2 regions of the Azospirillum formosense genome follow, and region 2 is predicted to be linked to the other one. Evidence: riboswitches for the same ligand, from Rfam matches in the RefSeq annotation. Region 2 holds a riboswitch; the other holds the start of a gene.
What was found. A riboswitch is a leader RNA that binds a small molecule or an ion and turns the genes downstream of it on or off. The one in region 2 is predicted to bind thiamine pyrophosphate.
Positions count from the first base shown of each region.

Region 1 (5,050 bases), on a different replicon from region 2:
CGGCTGGGTGTCCGACCACATCGGGCGCGAGAACACCATGTTCATCGCCTTCGCCATCGAGGCGGTGGGCATCGTCGCGCTCAGCCTCTACGGCCGCGACCCGGTGGCCTTCGTTCTGCTGACCGGTCTGGTCTTCTTCGCCTGGGGCGAGATCTACAGCCTGTTCCCGGCCTGTTGCGCCGACACCTTCGGGTCGAAGTTCGCCGCCAGCAACGCCGGGCTGCTCTACACCGCCAAGGGCACGGCGGCGCTGCTGATCCCCTTCGCCAACATCATCGCCGACGCCACGGGAAGCTGGCACGCGGTCTTCCTGCTGGCCGCCGCGGTCAACGCGCTGGCCGCCGTGCTGGCGCTGTTCGTCCTGCGCCCGATGCGCAGCCGCATGGCCGCCGAGTCGCACGGCGCGCCGGGCGGCCGAAGCGCAACGGCCACGCCCTGACGCTCTCTTCCCCTCCCCCCGCCTGGGGAAGGAGCCGAAGCGAGGGGGCGCCCGCGAGGGCGTCCCCTTTTCGATTCGGGCGCTACTTGGCCGCCTGCCCCTCCTCCAGATAGATCTCCCCGCCCTTGACACGGAAGCTCTCCGACATCTCGGCCATGCCGGAGTTGGCGTACTCCCGCACCTCCTGCGTGATCTTCATCGAGCAGAACTTCGGCCCGCACATCGAACAGAAATGCGCGACCTTCGCCCCTTCCGCCGGCAGGGTCTGGTCGTGGAAGCGCTCCGCCGTCTCCGGATCGAGCGACAGGTGGAACTGGTCGCGCCAGCGGAACTCGAAGCGGGCGCGCGACAGGGCGTCGTCCCGCTCCTGCGCGCCGGGGTGACCCTTGGCGAGGTCGGCGGCGTGGGCGGCGATCTTGTAGGTGACCACGCCCACCTTGACGTCGTCGCGGTCCGGCAGCCCCAGATGCTCCTTCGGCGTGACGTAGCAGAGCATCGCCGTGCCGAACCAGCCGATCATGGCGGCGCCGATGGCGCTGGTGATGTGGTCGTAGCCCGGCGCGATATCCGTGGTCAGCGGCCCGAGCGTGTAGAAGGGGGCCTCGCCGCACAGGGCCAGCTGCTTGTCGACGTTGGCCTTGATCTTGTGCATGGGCACATGGCCCGGCCCCTCGATCATCACCTGAACGTCATGCTTCCAGGCGATCTTGGTCAGCTCGCCCAGCGTCTCCAGCTCGGCGAACTGGGCGGCGTCGTTGGCGTCGGCGATGGAACCGGGGCGCAGCCCGTCACCCAGCGAGAAGGCGACGTCGTACGCCTTCATGATCTCGCAGATCTCCTCGAACCGTTCGTAGAGGAAGCTCTCGCGGTGATGCGACAGGCACCATTTCGCCATGATCGAGCCGCCGCGCGACACGATGCCGGTGGTGCGCTTCGCGGTCAGCGGGATGTGCGCCAGACGGATGCCGGCGTGGATGGTGAAATAGTCCACCCCCTGCTCCGCCTGCTCGATCAGCGTGTCGCGGAAGATCTCCCAGGTCAGGTCCTCGGCCTTGCCGCCGACCTTCTCCAGCGCCTGATAGATCGGCACGGTGCCGATGGGGACCGGGCTGTTGCGCAGGATCCATTCGCGGGTGGTGTGGATGTTGCGGCCGGTGGACAGGTCCATCACGGTGTCGGCGCCCCAGCGGATCGACCAGACCATCTTGTCGACCTCCTCCCCCACCGACGACGCGACGGCGGAGTTGCCGATGTTCGCGTTGATCTTGGTGAGGAAGTTGCGGCCGATGATCATCGGCTCCGACTCGGGGTGGTTGATGTTGGCCGGGATGATCGCCCGCCCGCGCGCCACCTCGTCGCGGACGAACTCCGGGGTCACATGGTCGGGGATGGAGGCGCCGAAGTCGTCGCCGTCCCGCGCCGCCGCCTCGGCCAGCCTCTGGCGGCCCAGATTCTCGCGGACGGCGATGTACTCCATCTCCGGCGTGACGATGCCGGCGCGGGCGTAGGCCATCTGCGTGACCGCCCGGCCCGGCTTGCCGCGCAGCGGGCGGCGCCCGGCGCGGTCGAAGACGGGCACGGCGCGCGTCTCGCCGGCGCGCAGCCCGTCGTCCTCCGGACGGACCTCGCGGCCCTCATAGGCCTCGACGTCGCCGCGCGCCTCGATCCAGGAACGCCGCAGCTCCGCCAACCCGCGGCGGATGTCGGTCCGCACGGCGGGATCGCTGTAGGGACCGGAGGTGTCGTAGACGCGCACCGGCGGCTCGCCGCCGCCCACATGGATGTCGCGCATGGCCACGCGCAGGTCGGGGAAGCGCTCCCCCGCCACATGGACCTTGCTGGACGACGGCAGCGGGCCGGTCGTCACCGAGAAGTGGTCGGACGGCGCGGCCTTTTGGGAAGCGGGGGGAAGTGAGTCAGGCATCTGCTGTGGATCTCCATCGCACATAGGATCGTTGGAGACCCGGGTGTGACGGAGCGGCAGAACGGACGACCGGAGCGGTCCCCTGGAGGGAGTGCGCGTGACGATGGCCCGTTTGTTCCTGTCCCTACGCCGGTACGACCCGGATCAGGTTCAAAGGGTTCGGCGCCTTACGGCATCATCTCAGCCCCGTGCTATGGGGCTCCCCTTGGAACGTCGCCATGCTGAACCATCCGCCCTGCCCACGTCAACGCGATTCACGGCGAATCCCGCACCACCAAATCAATTGGCCAATGCAATTGGCGCGGTTCTGGTATCCATTATCTGGTATACAAAATCCTATTGCGCAGCCTGAGCCGGGCCGCTATGCTGCATCACAACAAAAAACAAAGCCCCCTCCCGAGTGCCCGGAGCCCGTCCCATGCTCGAATCACAGATGATCGCCTTCGTCGCCCTGGCCGGCCTGATGGGCCACGGCCTGACCCTGCTGATGCGGGAGGACGACGAGTGGAACTCCGATCCTCAGGACGAGCAGCCGGACGGCCTCTGGTCGTCGGACCGCTTCAACCAGTCCGGCGAGGGCCACAACCGCCCCTTCTTCCTGGAATGAAAGAAGGCCGCCGCGCGGGGTGCGCGCGGCGGCCGTCATCGACGATAACGTCATCCGGGATGCGAAACCTAAAGCTTCGCGGACCGATCAGTGGCCGGGTTGCACCGCCAGCCCACCCGCACCCTGCTGGGCGGCGAGTTCGGCGTTTCGGGCGTGGTGCTTGCGCAGCATGGGCCGCAGGACGGCGATGGCGCAGAAGGCCGCGATGAGGTCCATGGTGGCGCAGATGTAGAGCACGGTCGCCCAGGTGCCGGTGGCTTCCATCAGCAGGTTGCCCAGCGGGACCAGCAGGGCCGCGACGCCCTTGGCGCAGTAGAGCACGCCGTAGATCTTCGCCGCATGCTTGGTGCCGAAGGTGTCCGCCGAGGTGGCGCTGAACAGGCTGTACACTTCGCCCCAGGCCAGGAACACCAGACCCGACAGGATCAGGAACATGATCGGGTCGTGGCCGAAGCGGCTGAGCATCAGGATGCCGAGGCCTTCGAAGGTGAAGGCGATGAACATCGTCGCTTCACGGCCGATGTGGTCGGAGACGAAGCCGAACAGCGGACGGGAGATGCCGTTCATCACGCGGTCGAGCATCAGCGCGAAGGGCAGAGCCGCCATGGTGATGCCGAACAGGCTGATCGGGGCTTCCTTCACGCCCAGATCGTGGGCGATCACGCCGAGCTGGGCCACCGCCATCAGACCGCCGGACACGGTGCAGATGAACATGACCATCATGACCCAGAAGACCGGCGTCTGCAGCGCTTCCTTCAGCGTGTAGTCGCGGCGGGACTGCAGGACCTTGGTCGAGGCCTTCACCTGATCCTTCTGCGGGGCGCGCAGGAAGAAGGCGGCGATGAGGATGATCGTGCCCTGCAGCAGGCCGAACCAGAAGAAGGTCGCCTGATAGCCCGAGGAGTGGATCATGTTGGCGATCGGCAGGATCGTCACGGCCGAGCCGGCGCCGTAGCCGCCCGCGGTCAGGCCGACGGCAAGGCCGCGCTTGTCCGGGAACCACTTCAGGGCGCTGTTGACGCAGGTGGCGTAGACGCAGCCGACGCCGATGCCGCCGATGGCCGAACCGACATAGAGCATGCCGAGCGAGCCGGCGTAGCTGTCGATGATCCAGGAGAGGCCGGTCATCACGCCGCCGAAGGCGACGATGGCGCGGGGGCCGTAGCGGTCGATGAAGTAGCCTTCGATGGGGGTCAGCCAGGTCTGGACGACGACGAAGACGGTGAAGGCGGTCTGGATCGAAGCGCGGGTCCAGCCATGGGTGGCCTGGATTTCCGGCACGAAGAGCGTCCAGGCATACTGGATGTTGGCCGCGGCCACCATGCAGACGATGCCGACGACGATCTGCATCCAACGCGCGCCGTCGGAAATGGGCGCCTGAGAGCCGCCGGAACTGTTAAACGCTGGCCTCTGGGATTCTGTCGATCCAACCATCATTCCCTCCCGTGGGATTGCGACGCTTTGATACCGGGCATGAGGGTCCCCTCGGGCGGACGAGGCGGCGCCTGAGCAAGCGTCCGCGTCGCCGCGCCATGGGCGGCCTTGTTCCGTGCCGATGTGAGTCATGGTTCAATGGTGCGCTGGAGAGCCGGTCACGCCGTCCCTGCGTTCGTGGCGCTCCAGATACGGCATATGGTATGCCAGAGACATGATTGTTGGCAACACGAACTTTTGGCGCGTTGCGCTTTTCATCCAAAAATTTTTCGGGCTTTCGAAAGCCGGACGGCCGGGAGGGTCAACCCCGCCTTGAAGGCGGGGCTTGATGGCGTTTTCGCAGGATGACGCGCGGACCGGCGTCAGGCGGTGGCGGAGGCGGCGCGGGACGAGGCGGTGACGGCGAGCGCCGCGATGGCCGCCGCCAGCGGCACGAAGGACACCCACAGCACCGTGTCCCAGCCGAACATCGCCAGCAGCCCGCCCGACGCGAAGGACCCCAGGGCCATCGTTCCGAACACGATGAAGTCGTTGAGCGACTGCACCTGGGTCTTCTCCTCCGGGCGGTGGCACTCCAGAACGAGCGCGGAGGCCCCGAGGAAGCCGAAGTTCCAGCCGACTCCCAGAAGGATCAGACTGACCCAGA
Region 1 covers NZ_CP159402.1:1,089,197-1,094,246, reverse strand. Annotated here, with positions in the region: gene oxlT (oxalate/formate MFS antiporter) at 1-439, shown strand, start outside; gene thiC (phosphomethylpyrimidine synthase ThiC) at 522-2,363, opposite strand; TPP riboswitch at 2,467-2,579, opposite strand; gene ABVN73_RS05170 (hypothetical protein) at 2,782-2,970, shown strand; gene oxlT (oxalate/formate MFS antiporter) at 3,058-4,320, opposite strand; gene ABVN73_RS05160 (MFS transporter) at 4,767-5,050, opposite strand, start outside.
Region 1: linked by a shared signal. The riboswitch ahead of thiC (phosphomethylpyrimidine synthase ThiC) and the one ahead of ABVN73_RS20680 (long-chain fatty acid--CoA ligase) in region 2 are both predicted to bind thiamine pyrophosphate.

Region 2 (5,050 bases):
TGCCCTCCGCCAGGAAGCGCGGCACGTCGATGCCGTCAAGGATGTCGTCGCGGTTCAACTCCTGGTGCGAGAAGCTTTGGATCTTGTGCCGGATGGCGGCGTCGTCGCCGATGTAGGAGAAATGCCAGCCCGCGTGGGGCAGGATGTCCACGTAGGGCGGACGCGTCTCGGGGGTGTAGCGGTCCAGCGTGCCGCGGCTTTCGCGGATCTGCTGCGGCGTGGTCATCCGGGCCATCAGCCCGCGGACGGCGACGGGGAAGACCGAGAAATTCTCGCCCTCCACATTCATGAAATTGACCTTGAAGTAGAACAGCGGCACGCGGAACCCGGCGATCATCGCCGAACTGTCGCGCAGCGACGCGACCGAGCGGGCGCGCAAAATCTCGTCCACGTCGGAGACGACGACGATGTCGTCCGGCTCCACCTTGTCCAGCCCGAGCGCGATGGCGTTCCGCTGCGCCCGCTCGCGCACCCAGGGATTGTCGGTCTCCGGGAAGTCGGGGGCGACGACCAGCTTCACCTTGTCGAGGAAGGGCAGGAAGCGGTCGCGCTCCTCCATGAAATGCAGGGGCTTGGGCGCGCCGGTGAAGGTCTGCTTGGCCTCGACGATCACGAACTGGTCGACGGTGTCGTACAGCTCGCGGAAGCGCAGCTCCAGAAGGTCGAGTTCGTTGTGGAAGGTGAAGCAGTCGTAGATCTTCGGCTGGCGGCGCTGCGGCGCGGTCACCGCCGGCCAGCGCGACCCCGGCGCCGCCGTCGTCTGCACGGCGTCGGCCAGGGCCAGCACATAGTCCCGCTGCACGCCGGTCGTCCATTCGGTGATCTGGGAGCGCAGGAACGTCTCGTCCCGCCGCGCCACCAGTTTGCGGACCATGGAGGCGAAGGGGGCCTTGCGTCCGGTCAGCGCGAGGCTGGTCATCAGGTCCGTGTAGTCGCGCCGGTCGAGCAGCGGGCCGTCCATGGCCTCGATCCGCTCCTCCAGCGCGCGGTCGCCCAGCACCTTGCCGAAGTTGAACAGGCCGTGGAAGCCGAAGGCCGGTCCCGGCACCGGCGTGCGTTCGAAGGCGAAGCGGTCGGCCACGTCCTCCGGGGCGAAGCGGATGCCGGCCTTCTCCAGCGCCGGGCGCTCGGTCCGGCAGATGACATGGTCCTCGGGAATGCCGGCTTCGAAGGGCAGGTCGCGCAGCCGGTCGAGCAGGGCGGCGGAGCGCAGGGAGAAGCCGCCGTTCCCCACGGTCATGCCGTCCTGGTACCAGCCCCAGCGGGCGCCGATGTAGTCGAAGGCGCGGAACTCCTCCGTCCAGGCCCGCGGGTCGGCGACGAAGCCGTCCCACTGCGCGATCAGGACATGGCCCGTCGTCACCAGCCGGCGCAGGCGGACGTTGATCGTGTCCGAATAGTCGTCCATGTCGCGGATCGGGGCGATCCGGTGGAAGTCGACGCCCGGAATTTTCGGGTCGCGGTCGGAGAGCAGCAGGACGCTGGAGAAGCGGCAGGCGGCGAGGCTGTCCCGGATGGCCATCTCGACCAGGGCGTGGTTCGCCGTGTCGGCGAACACCAGCGTGCAGTCCTCGATCCTCACCATGCCGTTCCCCGTTCCGCCGCCGACGTCGGCCGCCCGCGGGCGCGGATCCTATCACGGGGGTTGTGGGGGTGCCACGGGCGGAGCGCCGGTCCTCCTTTGACGGGCGGGGGCGTCGCATTCGACGTCAAATCCCTCTCCCGTCCCGGGAGAGGGGGCCCGCGGAGCGGGCGGGTGAGGGTCATGCAAGGATCAATGCGCTGATTCTCGGCGGTACCCTCACCCTTCCCACGCCTCGCGTGGGCCCCTTCCCTCTCCCGGGACGGGAGAGGGGCTCCAAAGGCAATGCCTCCGTTCGTTAGCCCGACCTCCTTGACGGGCGGGGGCGGGTCCCTTAGCTTGCAAAGTGTTCCCTGGGGGGCCTCGCTAGGAGGCTGAGACTCCGCCGGCCCGGCGCTTTCATCCGGACAACGCGGTGACCCATCGAACCTGATCCGGGTCATACCGGCGTAGGGACGGGACTGAAGGGCGGCACGGCGTACCCCCATTCCATCCAGACACCGCTTGTCCCGGCAACAGTTTGTTGGCGCTGCAAAAGGTGTGTGCGGACGTGACCGAAGCCCGACTTGTCGAAGAGCTGCTGGCCTTCATCGCCGCCGGAGAGGCGGACGAGGAGGCGTTCAACCGCATGGCGCTGGCCGTCTTCGCCCACCAGTTCGAGACCAACGCCCCCTACCGCCGCTTCGCCACCCAGCGGGCGCGCACCCTGCGCACGGTGAAGAGCTGGCGCGACGTGCCCGCGGTGCCGATCAGCGCCTTCAAGGACCTGACGCTGAGTGGGCGCCCGCCGGAGGAGTGCCCGCACGTCTTCATGACCAGCGGCACCACCAAGGGCGTGCGGGGCAAGAGCCACCACCCGACGCTGGCGGTCTACGACCGCTCGATGACCGTCAATTTCCGCCACCGCTTCATGGGTGACTTTGAACGGCTGCGCATGGGCATCCTGTTCCCGACCGAGCAGGCGATGCCCAACTCCTCGCTCGCCCATTATCTGGCGCTGGCGAAGAGCGAGTTCGGGACGGATGAGAGCCGCTATTTCGTCTCCGACGCCGGGCTGGACGTGGATGGGGCCATCGCCGAGCTGTCCCGCGCCGAGGCGACCGGCGAACCCTACGCCCTGCTGGGGGCCAGCTTCAGCGTCGTGCATCTGATGGACGCTCTGGCCGAGCGGGGGCGGAGCTTCGCCCTGCCGGCGGGCAGCCGCATCCTCGACACCGGCGGCTTCAAGGGCCAGTCGCGCGAGATGGCGGCGGAGGAGTTCTACGGCCGCCTGTCCGCCACCTTCGGCGTGCCGCGCCGGCTGTGCATCAACATGTACGGCATGACGGAGCTGAGCACCCAGTTCTACGACGACGGCAACGAGACCTGCCCGTCGGTGAAGTCCGGCCCGCACTGGATCCGCAGCCGGGTCATCAACCCGCTGACCGGGCAGGAGGTGTCGCGCGGCAGCGTCGGCGTGCTGGTCCATCACGATCTTGCCCACTTCAACTGCGCGTCGGCCATCCTGACCGAGGACGCGGGAGTGGAGGTGGACGGCGGCTTCCAGCTTCTCGGGCGGGCCGACGGGGCGGACGCCAAGGGCTGCTCCATGGCGGTCGAGGACTTCCTCAAAGCGGCGCGGGCCCAATGGCCGTTGGCTTGATGGAGCGTGCCGGGCATCTGCCGGGGCTGTCCGCCGACGCGGTGGATTGGCGGACGCTGACCTTCCGGCGCGGCGCCGAGACGCTCGACGTGGCGGTGCCGGTGCTGAGCGAGGCGCAGATCGCCGAGCTGGCAACGCGGGTGCGCGCCAACGCGCGCACCTATTTGCGAAGCCGCACCGTCACGGAGATCGCCGCCACCATCGACCGCGTCGTCGCCCGGCTGCTCGACCGCGACGACCCGTGGCGGCGGAAGGCGGAACGGCTGCTGCCGCTGGTCACCGGCTACGACGCGGAGATGGTCCGGCTGGGGCTGACCGGCTATCTGAAGACCTTCCGCGGGCCGGAGCTTCGGAAGTTCATCGCCGAGGATTTCGCCAATCCGGCGGTGCTCGACGATTTCCAGCCCATGCCCAAGGGCGGCTTCGCCCGCGCCTTCGGGCCGGAGCTGCTGCTGCATGTCTGGGCGGGCAACGTGCCGGGCCTGCCGCTGTGGAGCCTGATCTCCGGCCTGCTGGTGAAGGCCGGCACGGTCGGCAAGCTGCCGAGCGCCGAGCCGCTGTTCGCCGGCTGGTTCGCGCAAATCCTGGCGGAGATCGACCCGGAGCTGGCCGACTGCATCGCCATCGTCTGGTGGAAGGGCGGCGACGAAGCGGCGGAGCGGGCGTGGCTGACCCGCGCCGACACGGTGGTCGCCTATGGCGGCAACGACGCGCTGGAGGCCATCCGGGCGCGGGTGCCGATCACCACGCGCTTCCTGCCCTACGGCCACAAGATCAGCTTCGCCATGGTCGCCCGCTCCGCGCTCAACGCCGGGAAGGCGGGAGCGGTGGCGCGGCAGGCGGCCTACGACGTGGCGCGCTACGACCAGCAGGGTTGCTACTCGCCCCAGACCTTTTTCGTGGAGCGCGGTGGGCGGGTGTCGCCGCGCGAATTCGCCGGCTATCTGGCGCATGAGCTGGACGCGCTGGGCAGCAAGTTCCCGCGCCGCCCCCTGTCGATGGGCGAGGCGGGCAGCGTCGCCGCGTGGCGCAACGCAGAGGAGACGAAGGGCTTCGCCGACCCGAGCCGCGCCCTGCTGGGCGATCCGGTGGGAAGCTGGGCGGTCGCCTACACCGACGCGGCGGACGGCCTGAGCCCTTGCGGGCTGAACCGCACGGTGACGGTGGTGGCGGTGGACCGGCTGGCCGACGCGGTGCCGGGGCTGGCGCCCTACCGCGCCTTCCTCCAGACCGTGGGCATCGCCGCCGCGCCGGAGGAGCTGTTCGCGCTCGCCGGGGCGCTGGGGGCGGTCGGGGTGACGCGCCTCTGCGCGCTCGGCCGCATGACCGCGCCGGAGGCGGGCTGGCACCATGACGGACGGTTCAACCTGCTGGACCTCGTCACCTTGACCGAGATCGAGGGCTCGGCGGAACGGGCGGCGGAAATTTTCGCCCCCTACACGGATTGAGGCGCCCGGCCATGCCCTTCGTCAGCATCGAACAGGCCGGCTACGGCGTCCCGGGCGGCGGCACCATCCTGGACCGCGTCGACTGGACCATCGGGGAGGGCGAGTTCCACGCGCTGGTCGGGCGCAGCGGCTGCGGCAAGACGACCCTGCTGAAGCTGGTCGCCGGGCTGCTGACCCCCTCGACCGGCAGCGTCCGCATCCAGGGGGAGCCGGTGCGGGGGCCGGGCGCCCAGGTCGGCTTCGTCTTCCAGGCGCCGACGCTGCTGGAGTGGCGGACCGTGCTCGACAACCTGCTTCTGCCGGTGTCGCTGACGCGCCGCCCGCAGCCGGCGGACCGCCGCAAGGCGGAGGAGCTGCTGGACCTCGTCGGTCTGTCCG
Region 2 covers NZ_CP159403.1:1,648,826-1,653,875, reverse strand. Annotated here, with positions in the region: gene ABVN73_RS20685 (DUF5672 family protein) at 1-1,585, opposite strand, end outside; TPP riboswitch at 1,927-2,056, shown strand; gene ABVN73_RS20680 (long-chain fatty acid--CoA ligase) at 2,133-3,224, shown strand; gene ABVN73_RS20675 (acyl-CoA reductase) at 3,209-4,672, shown strand; gene ABVN73_RS20670 (ABC transporter ATP-binding protein) at 4,684-5,050, shown strand, end outside.